DNA from 4 places in the Glutamicibacter sp. ZJUTW genome. Region 1 is predicted to be linked to each of the others. Evidence: riboswitches for the same ligand, from Rfam matches in the RefSeq annotation. Region 1 holds a riboswitch; each other region holds the start of a gene.
The links. A riboswitch is a leader RNA that binds a small molecule or an ion and turns the genes downstream of it on or off. The one in region 1 is predicted to bind S-adenosylmethionine.
Positions count from the first base shown of each region.

Region 1 (2,190 bases):
GCGCGGCTCCCGGGCCTTCCCAGGTGGTTTCAACGGCAGTCATTAGTTTGCTCCCTTCGAAGCGGTTGGCAATGCGCAGGCGGAACCGTCATAAGTTGGCGCTTCGAACTGCGCGGCGGAACCGGCGGCAGCCTCCTGCGAAGCGGCCAGTGCCTGGTCCAGATCCCAGAGGATGTCCTCGACGTCTTCAAGGCCCACGGACAAGCGGATCAAGTCTTCCGGCACGCCAGCGGAGACCAGCTGCTCGGCGCTCAGCTGCTGGTGCGTGGTGGAGGCGGGGTGCAGCACCAGGGTGCGGGCATCGCCGATGTTGGCCAGGTGGCTGGCCAGTTGCAGCGCCTCGATGAACTTGGCACCGGCTTCGCGTCCGCCCTTCACGCCGAAGCTGAAGACCGAGCCGACGCCCAGGGGCAGCAGCTTCTTGGCCTGCTCGTGCTGCGGGTGGGAATCCAGGCCTGCGTAGTTCACGTAGGTGACGCGCTCATCGGATTCCAGCCAGGCGGCGACCTGCTTGGCGTTGGACAGGTGGTTGTCCATGCGCTGCGGCAGGGTCTCCAGGCCCTGCAGCAGCTGGAATGCCGACTGGGCCGGCAGCGACGGACCAAAGTCGCGCAGCTGCTCGCTGCGCAGCTTGGTCAAGAAGCCGTATTCGCCGAAGTTGTCCCACCAGGAGACGTTGCCGTAGCTGGCTACCGGCTCGGTCATGGTGGGGAACTTGCCGTTGCCCCAGTTGAACTTGCCCGACTCGATGACCACGCCGCCCAGGGTGGTGCCGTGCCCGCCGATGAACTTGGTGGCCGAGTGGATCACGATGTCCGCGCCGTGCTCGATGGGGCGAAGGATGTATGGGGGAGTGAGCGTCGAGTCCACTACCAGCGGGATGTTGTGGCGGTGCGCCACCTCGGCCAGGCCCTTCAGATCGGCGATGTCGCCGGACGGGTTGGCCACCACCTCGGTGTAGACGGCCTTGGTGTTCTCCTGGATTGCGGCTTCGAAGTCCGCGGGATCGTTGGAGTCGATAAAGGTGGTGTCCACGCCGAAGCGGCGCAGCGAGACATCCAGCTGGGTGATGGTGCCGCCGTAGAGCTTCGAGGAGGCGACAATGTGGTCGCCGGCTTGGGTCAGCGCCGCGAAGGTGACGAATTCCGCGGCCATGCCCGAGCCGGTGGCTACCGCGCCGATGCCGCCTTCCAGCGAAGCCATGCGCTCTTCGAAGGCCGCCACGGTCGGGTTGCCGATGCGTGAGTAGATGTTGCCGTACTTCTGCAGGGCAAAGAGGTTGGCCGCATCGTCAGCGTCCTTGAACACGAACGACGTGGTCTGGTAGATGGGCACTGCGCGTGAGCCATGCTCGGCATCGGGGGTGCCTCCGGCATGCAGGGCGCGGGTGCGGAATCCAAACTTGTGATCTGCCATGGTGGCTTACGACTCCTTGTCGATTGGGGTTTCGCGTGCACCGCAGGGCGGGCCGCGATCGAGGCAGGAATCCCGGAATCAATGTCGCTTCCTGCCGTTCTCCAACGGGTAAGCGGCTGCATCGTTTCTGGCGGTAGCACCGTAACCACCGGATGTGGCAGGTTGCTGCGGCGTCATCGAACCAGATCTCTCAGCCGCTCGGGATGGTGTAATAATCTTCGCAACATGACCGTTCGTGACCCAACTATGAGTCGTAACGTTGCGTATCGGGCCTGTGATCGGAGATTCTTCGACATCTATGGCACCGGTAGGCTGGAGTCATGGATACTTCGCTGGCACTGGTTCGACACGGGCAGACCGATTGGAACCTTGCAGGCCGACTGCAGGGGCAAACCGACATCCCGCTGAACGAAACCGGACGCGAGCAAGCTCGCGAAGTCGGGCGCAAGCTCATCGGCCAAGACTTTTCGCTCATTCTGGCATCCCCTTTGGCGCGTGCCCGGGAAACTGCCGTGCTGATTGCCCAGCAGATCGGGGCAGAAACGGGCAACGCAGTTCCGGAACTCATTGAACGCGGTTTCGGCCCGCTGGAGGGCCGGATCATGGCGGAGGTCAGCGACGAGGAATCGGCTGCCGCCGCAGACCAGATTGAGCCGCGTGCGCACATCTTGATCCGCGCGGTGCCAGCGCTGCTGGGCCTAGCCAGCAAGCATGCCGGACGCAAGATCATGATTGTGAGCCATGGGGCCACCATGCGCACCATTCGCGACGCCT
Region 1 is NZ_CP043624.1:249,345-251,534, forward strand. Features, by position in the region: gene F0M17_RS01225 (CoA-binding protein) at 1-43, opposite strand, end outside; gene F0M17_RS01230 (O-acetylhomoserine aminocarboxypropyltransferase/cysteine synthase family protein) at 43-1,416, opposite strand; SAM riboswitch class I at 1,515-1,626, opposite strand; gene F0M17_RS01235 (histidine phosphatase family protein) at 1,737-2,190, shown strand, end outside.

Region 2 (2,190 bases), 510 kb from region 1:
GCGGCTGGGATTCTCCGCGCAGGAAGTACGCGCCGACCTCGATCTTCTTGTAGTCCACCGGGTCATGCAGCGAGTGGGTGCGCACATTGCGCCAATACAGGTCCAGGCCCACCGAGCTCGCGGTCGAGGATGATCCGGTCACCTCGAAGATCCGGTTCGCCACCTCGACGCCCACCTCGGTGGAAACCACCTTGGCTTCGGCAATTTCCACTGCCAGCGCGGCCCGCTCGGGCTGGGTGACGTCTCCGGCCTTCGACAGCAAGGCATCGAATTTCCGGCCGAGCTTCTCGGTCAGCGCCGCCACCGCGGCGGTGCGGGCCTTGAGCTCCCCGACGATCCGCTGGAAAATCGGATCCTGGGCGTAGGTGTCGGCCTGCGAGAACAGCCAGGCGTTCTTGCGGCCCAGCAGGATCTGCTTGCCACGCTCCAGCGCTCCTTCGGCAATGCCCAGGTAGAAATTGGCGAAAGCCAGCTGGATGCCCGGGGTGAGCAAGGTGGACACCGGTTCGTCGGTGACGAATCCGAGCAAGTCCTCGGCTTCAAGCCTGACGTTGTGGTACTTCAGCGAGTTGGATGCGCTGAGCCGCTGGCCCAGGTAGTCCCAGTCGTCAACGATTTCCAGTCCTTCGATGTCGCGGGGCAGCACGAAGGCGAGAATCTGCCCGTCGTATTCCCCGCCCTGGACCAGCGCGTTGATGACGATGACCTCGCCAACACCGGAACCAGTGGAGAACCGCTTGGCCCCGTTCAGCCGGTACCCATCCCCTTCGACGCTCAGCGTCAGATCCGGGTCAACCGGATTCACCGAATCGCCCCAGAGCCACCCGCCTTCCACGGTGCGTTGCCACCACTTGCCTTGCGCCCCCGCCGGAGCATAGAAGGCAATGCCCGACTGGTTGATGTAGTGGTAGGCCAGCAGCTGCGCGATGGATCCATCGGCCGCCGCCAGGATGCGGACCACGTCGAATGCCGTTTCCCAGTGGGCTCCTGCTCCGCCGAATTCTGCAGGCACCAAAAGGTTCAGCAAGCCGGCTTCGCGCAGCAGCTGCACCTCGGCGAATGGCTGCTGGTTCTTGCGGTCGCGTTCCAGGGCGTCTTGTGCGAGCGTGCCTGCCACCTGCTGGGCAACTTCGCGCCACTGCTCCAGCTCGGTTTCGCTGGCGTTCCCATAGTAGGGAACTCGGCGTAGTCCGGTGTCTTGTACGGTATCTTGCACTGTCATCTTCTTCTCCCTTGCGTTGCAGGTTCCGAAGGACGCAGGGTCCCTGCGATTCCATCGATCCTGGCGTTAGCACTACCTGCGGGATGCAGGCTTGCTGCGGCGTCGCGGAGCCAGGTCTCTCAGCCGCTCTGGATGGGTTGTGCTCCGAGTCAACCACTGCCGGCAGCAGTCACGGAAGGGCACTGTCATGCGAGGGAACGGCAGGACAAAATACGTCATCTTCGAGCCACCTGCTTGCCTGATCGATGGCTGCGCGGCCTTCATATGACACTTGCATGACGAAATTTGAACTCGGGAACTGCGCAGCTTCCGAATAGGATGGCTGTTCACGGCGAATAGGCAGGATAGGTGGAACGTGGATCCAGCAAGCGTCATCTCCTTCATGTTCGGGTTGCTGGCCATCACTTTGGTGGCAGCGCTCCTCGCACCCATGGCCCGGGATGGAAAGCTCGCGCGCAATGCGGCCATCGGCATCAGGACGCGCCACACCTTGGCCAGCAACGAGGCCTGGTTGGCAGGGCATCGGCGGGCTGCGCCGCTGGTGGCCGCGGCTTCCTGGGCCGGCTGGGCCATGTTGTCCGGTGCAGCGATCCTCTGCGTGCTGGGCCAGTTCGGTTTCGCCTTCGCCACGACCGGCGCAGGTTATCTGGCCATTATCGTGTTGCTGATGGTCTCGGCTGCCAAAGCGAACCAGGCCGCGCGAGGCATCTAGCGGGCAGGACGTCGCTCTTCGGCTACCGCTTTCAGACACATCCTTAAAGCAACGGATCGCGCCATCGGCAGATGGTGCGATCCATTGCTTGCTGGGCCAGCGTCCTGCTACAGCAGCACGGCTCCCAGGAGCAATACCGTCAGGAAGGCGGCGGTACCCTGAATGGCGGTCGCCACGCTCAAGGTCTTGTATGCGGTAATCACCGGAATGCGGCTGAGCTGCGAAACAACCCAGAAGTACGAGTCGTTGGCGTGCG
Region 2 is NZ_CP043624.1:3,360,132-3,362,321, forward strand. Features, by position in the region: gene F0M17_RS15780 (acyl-CoA dehydrogenase family protein) at 1-1,216, opposite strand, end outside; SAM riboswitch class I at 1,271-1,361, opposite strand; gene F0M17_RS15785 (SdpI family protein) at 1,578-1,934, shown strand; gene F0M17_RS15790 (GntP family permease) at 2,042-2,190, opposite strand, start outside.
Region 2: another riboswitch for S-adenosylmethionine. It lies ahead of F0M17_RS15780 (acyl-CoA dehydrogenase family protein); the one in region 1 lies ahead of F0M17_RS01230 (O-acetylhomoserine aminocarboxypropyltransferase/cysteine synthase family protein).

Region 3 (2,190 bases), 500 kb from region 1:
CAGGGGCATTGCCCTGACCAGCGACGGCGCCGAATTCCTCGGCTACGCCCGCCAGGTCCTAGAGCAAGTGGAACTGCTGGAGCACCGCTACCTCGGCCGGCCGGCGGCAAGACGACTGCTGGGTGTCTCAACCCAGCACTACTCCTTTGCGGTGGATGCCTTTGTCCGGATGGTCCAGGCCAGCGGGGCCGAGGAGTACCAGTTTTCGCTCCGCGAGACGCGCACCGAGGAAATCATCGAGGACGTGCGAACCCTGCGCAGCGATATCGGGATCCTCTACCGCAACGACTTCAACCGGAAAGTCATCGACAAGCTGCTGCGCGAATCCCGCCTGGTGTTCCACCCGCTGTTCCTCGCCGACCCGCATATCTTCGTATCGCGCAGCAACCCGCTGGCCACCCATGACCAGGTCACCCTCGAAGACCTCGAAGACCTGCCCCGGCTGACCTTCGACCAGGGCGCGAACAACTCGTTCTACTTCGCCGAGGAAGTGCTCTCCACGCGCTCCAGTCAGCGGGAAATCCAGGTCTCGGACCGTGCGACCATCTTCAACCTGATGATCGGCCTGGGCGGGTACACGATCTCCACCGGCATCATCAGCGACGAGCTGGATCCATCCATCGTTGCCATCCCGCTGGACATCGACGAGCGCATCGAGATCGGCTGGATCGATCACGCCGCGATCCCGCTCACCGACCAGGCTCAGCGCTACCTGCAAGAAGTCCGCGCAGTGGTGGCCAGCTTCGGGGTGGAAGTGCTCGGCTGAGCCGCCAACAGCGTAACTCTCGGTCATCGAGTGCTGCTCCATCGTCATAAACTTCCGGAAAAACCGTGAAAGTCTCGGGGTTTTTCTCATTTCGGTGCGTCATAAAGTGGCGCTAGCCACCGCGTCATCATGACAAGTGCACGACATATGAAGCTTGGCGGCCTTGTATGAAGCCGGCCGCCCGATAGCGCTTGCACCCCTCGCAGCCCATGGCCAACCATGGAAGAACAACAAACCATCAAGAGCGACTAAGAGATCTGGCTCGTTGACGTCGCAGCAACCATCGGGAAACCGAAAGGTGCTAATGCCAGGAACGATGGAGCAGTTCCGAACGCGCTTTCGCGCTGTGCTTCGTGCCTTTGCACGATGCCTAATCGGTGCACTCCCTCGCAGAGAATCGAGGAGGAGCTATGAGCCAAGGAACCGACGCGGTCCACGCAGGATACCGCCCGAGCGGAGACTTCCGCCCGATGCTGCCGCCACTGCACAATTCCGCAGCCTACCAATTCCAGTCGCATGCCGAAGCGATCGAGAAGTTCGCGCTGCGCCAGGCCGGCTTCACCTACTCGCGCACCGGCAATCCCACCGTCTCGATCCTCGAGCAGCGCGTGGCCGCGCTGGAAGGCGGGGCCCAGGCGGTAGCCACCGCCACCGGCCAGTCCGCGGTGGCGTTGTCCTTGCTGGCGCTGACCCAGGGACCCAAGCACATCGTGGCTTCCTCTTCGCTCTACGGCGGCACCGTGGACCTGTTCACCGACACCTTCGCGGACTTCGGGATCCGCGTCAGCTTTGTCGACCAGGCCGATCCTTTGGCTTGGGCTGCGGCCATCGAGGAAGACACCCGCGCGTTCTTCCTGGAGTCCGTCTCCAACCCGCTGTGTACCGTGGCCGATATCCCGGCCATTGCGGCCATCGCGCACGAGCGCAACATCCCGGTGGTGGTGGACAACACCCTGGCCACCCCGCTGAATGTGCGCCCGCTGGAACTCGGCGCGGACATCGTGGTGCACTCGGCCACCAAGGGGCTGGCCGGGCACGGCTCGGTGCTTGGCGGGGTAGTTGTGGACTCGGGAACCTTCGACTTCTCCGATTCCTCTCGCTGGCCGCAAATCGCCGCCCCGCGCGAGCGGCTGAATGGCACTTCGCTGCTCGAACGCCACGGGCCGGCGGCCTACGCGATGCTGGTTCGTTCCAAGTTCCTGCACGATCTGGGCCCGACCCTCGCACCGGCCAGCGCCCAGGGCATCCTTGCAGGCATCGAGACCCTGCCGGTGCGCGCGGCCCACGTGCAGCGCAGCGTCACCAGGCTGATCGACGCGCTGGCCGAGTATCCCGGCATTGCCGCCATCCACCACCCCGAACTGCCCGAGCACCCCAGCCACGAGCTGGCCCGGACGCTGGCGCCGAAGGGCACCGGCTGCGTG
Region 3 is NZ_CP043624.1:749,668-751,857, forward strand. Features, by position in the region: gene F0M17_RS03590 (LysR family transcriptional regulator) at 1-766, shown strand, start outside; SAM riboswitch class I at 999-1,089, shown strand; gene F0M17_RS03595 (O-acetylhomoserine aminocarboxypropyltransferase/cysteine synthase family protein) at 1,177-2,190, shown strand, end outside.
Region 3: another riboswitch for S-adenosylmethionine. It lies ahead of F0M17_RS03595 (O-acetylhomoserine aminocarboxypropyltransferase/cysteine synthase family protein); the one in region 1 lies ahead of F0M17_RS01230 (O-acetylhomoserine aminocarboxypropyltransferase/cysteine synthase family protein).

Region 4 (2,190 bases), 370 kb from region 1:
GCAGTCGCAGGTGAACAGGCCCATGCGTTCGGCGGCCCGGTGCTCGGCGTCCTCGTCGCTCATGCCGCGGGCCTTGTAGATCAGCACCAGCTCGTTGGCGTCCAGATCCAGGTTCGGGGCTGCGGTCAGCGTGACCTGGGTGGGCCGCGAGGCGGTCAGCAGCTCGCGCTGGGAACGCACCGAAACGTATTCGCCGGCCGCCATGGACAGCGCTCCGGCCAGCAAGCCGGCAATGCCGGAGAACAGCACGAAGGCCGAAGAAACGCCGGTGGCGCCGATGCCCATGATCAATGCCAGGTTGGATACCAGCCCGTCGTTGGCGCCGAAGACCGCGGCGCGGAAGTTGCCCGACAGCCGTGCGCGTCCTGCCGTGGCCAGGGCCCGGACGACTTCCTCGTGGACCTGCTCGTCGGCAGCCATCTGCGCGGTGGCGTCCTTGTCATGGCGGTAGGGGGAGCTGCTTTCGGAGCGCTGGGCCATGGCCAGCACGAACACCGACCCGAAGTGCAGGGCGAGGAAGCGCAGCATGGTGCGGCGCAGCGAGGGGCGGACTTCCTTGGCATGCTCGCCGAGCATCGTGCGCCAGTGGGATTCGTGGCGTGCTTCGGCTTCGGCCAGGCCCAGCAGGATTTGCCGTTCCTGCCCGGACTTCTTTTCCGCCAGGGCGCGGTAGATGGCGCCCTCGGCGACTTCATCGGCGAGATACTTGCGCCATCGCTGGATCTGCGCTTTGGTTGGTTCGGCGACTGGGTGCTGTGGCATCTCGAAAAGGCTCTCCTGGAACGTGGGGTTTCCCATGGAAACCCGTGGATCGGCTCAGCTTTCCACTTTAGCCAGCGCCCCTGAACTTGGGAATTTGGCAAGGCTAAATGCATGGCGCCTGCCGGCCGGATTCCCGGCCGCCGGCACCACCAGCAGCAATTCTGAGGTGTCCGGGTCGAAGGCCGGACGGCGGGAGCAGCGCGCGATGAGGCGTTCGAGCTGGAGCGGGTCCGCAACGTAGCGGGTGCACCAGCGGCCCTCGGCGGTGAACTGCACCTGGCCGGTCTGGCGGTCGATGATGGGAAGAATCGGGATAGCCATGGATATCAACTCTCTGGCGAGCTCTTGCCCGTGCACCAGTTGATGCGCGGACCGCTTCTTCATCCGAACCACCCATGAACTTGGGGTTGGTGCGCGGCCAGTCGGAGCTTGGCGCCGCGTCTCGTGAAGCAACAATTCCGAGCGTACCGCCGCATGCGGCGCCAGATGAAGCCGTACTGCGTAATATGACTTCCGGTCAGTTCTCCGGGGCCAGGGAATCGGCCAGCTGCTGCAGCTTCTGGCGGTGTTCAGCCCACTGCGCCGTGGTGTAGCCGGGCAGCAAATCCAGCGTCGCGGTCCAGCCGGCACGGCCGTCGAGCTGCTCGCGGATGATATCCAGCTGCCCTGCATGCCGGGAGGTCTCGGCCAAGGCATGGATGAGCAGATGATCCAAGGTGGTATGCCCGGCCGGCCCCCACCACGGGACGTGCACTGCAGAATCCAGGGCCAAGGCGGCGATGCCTTCGTCCGCGAAGGCGATGGCCTTGCGGTACAGGCCGATCAGCTGCTGCCCGTCCATGTCCGCGGGCGGAAGGAAATCAGCGTCGGGATCATGAGGCGAGATGAACTCGCGGACATAGGCGTCGTTGGCCTCGCGCTGCAGGCAGGTGCCGAAATACTCGTATTCGTTGATCACCAGATGGTGCAGCACGCCCAGGATATGGGTGCCGGTAGGGGTGAGCGGGGTGCGGGCCAGCTGCTCGGCCAGGCCCTCGGCCTTGAAGATCGCATTCTCGCGTGCCTCGCCCAGGTACCCGCAGAGCCTGTCCTTGGTGCTGTCCATGGACAGAGTCTAGTGGCCGTGGTGAGCCCGTGCTAGGGCATCGCGTGTTTACCATTGGTAAACTTGCCCGCAGGCCGTGAAAACCCAGTGCTTGCGGCTGCAGCTGCCGCCCACGACGTTGATGGAGCCAAACGATGAAAACCCTGCCCGTTGAACCAACCGGTGCTGCGATCAACATCGGTGCGCGGCTGCGCGGGGTGCGGCAGACCCAGCGGATGACCATTGACCAGGTCGCCGAGCTCTCCGGGTTGACCAAGGGCTTCCTCTCGCGCGTGGAGCGCGACCTGACCAGCCCATCGGTGGCGACGCTGCTGCGCTTGTGC
Region 4 is NZ_CP043624.1:621,413-623,602, forward strand. Features, by position in the region: gene F0M17_RS03015 (VIT1/CCC1 transporter family protein) at 1-762, opposite strand, end outside; gene F0M17_RS03020 (hypothetical protein) at 817-1,083, opposite strand; SAM riboswitch class IV at 1,099-1,212, opposite strand; gene F0M17_RS03025 (DinB family protein) at 1,280-1,867, opposite strand; gene F0M17_RS03030 (cupin domain-containing protein) at 2,002-2,190, shown strand, end outside.
Region 4: another riboswitch for S-adenosylmethionine. It lies ahead of F0M17_RS03020 (hypothetical protein); the one in region 1 lies ahead of F0M17_RS01230 (O-acetylhomoserine aminocarboxypropyltransferase/cysteine synthase family protein).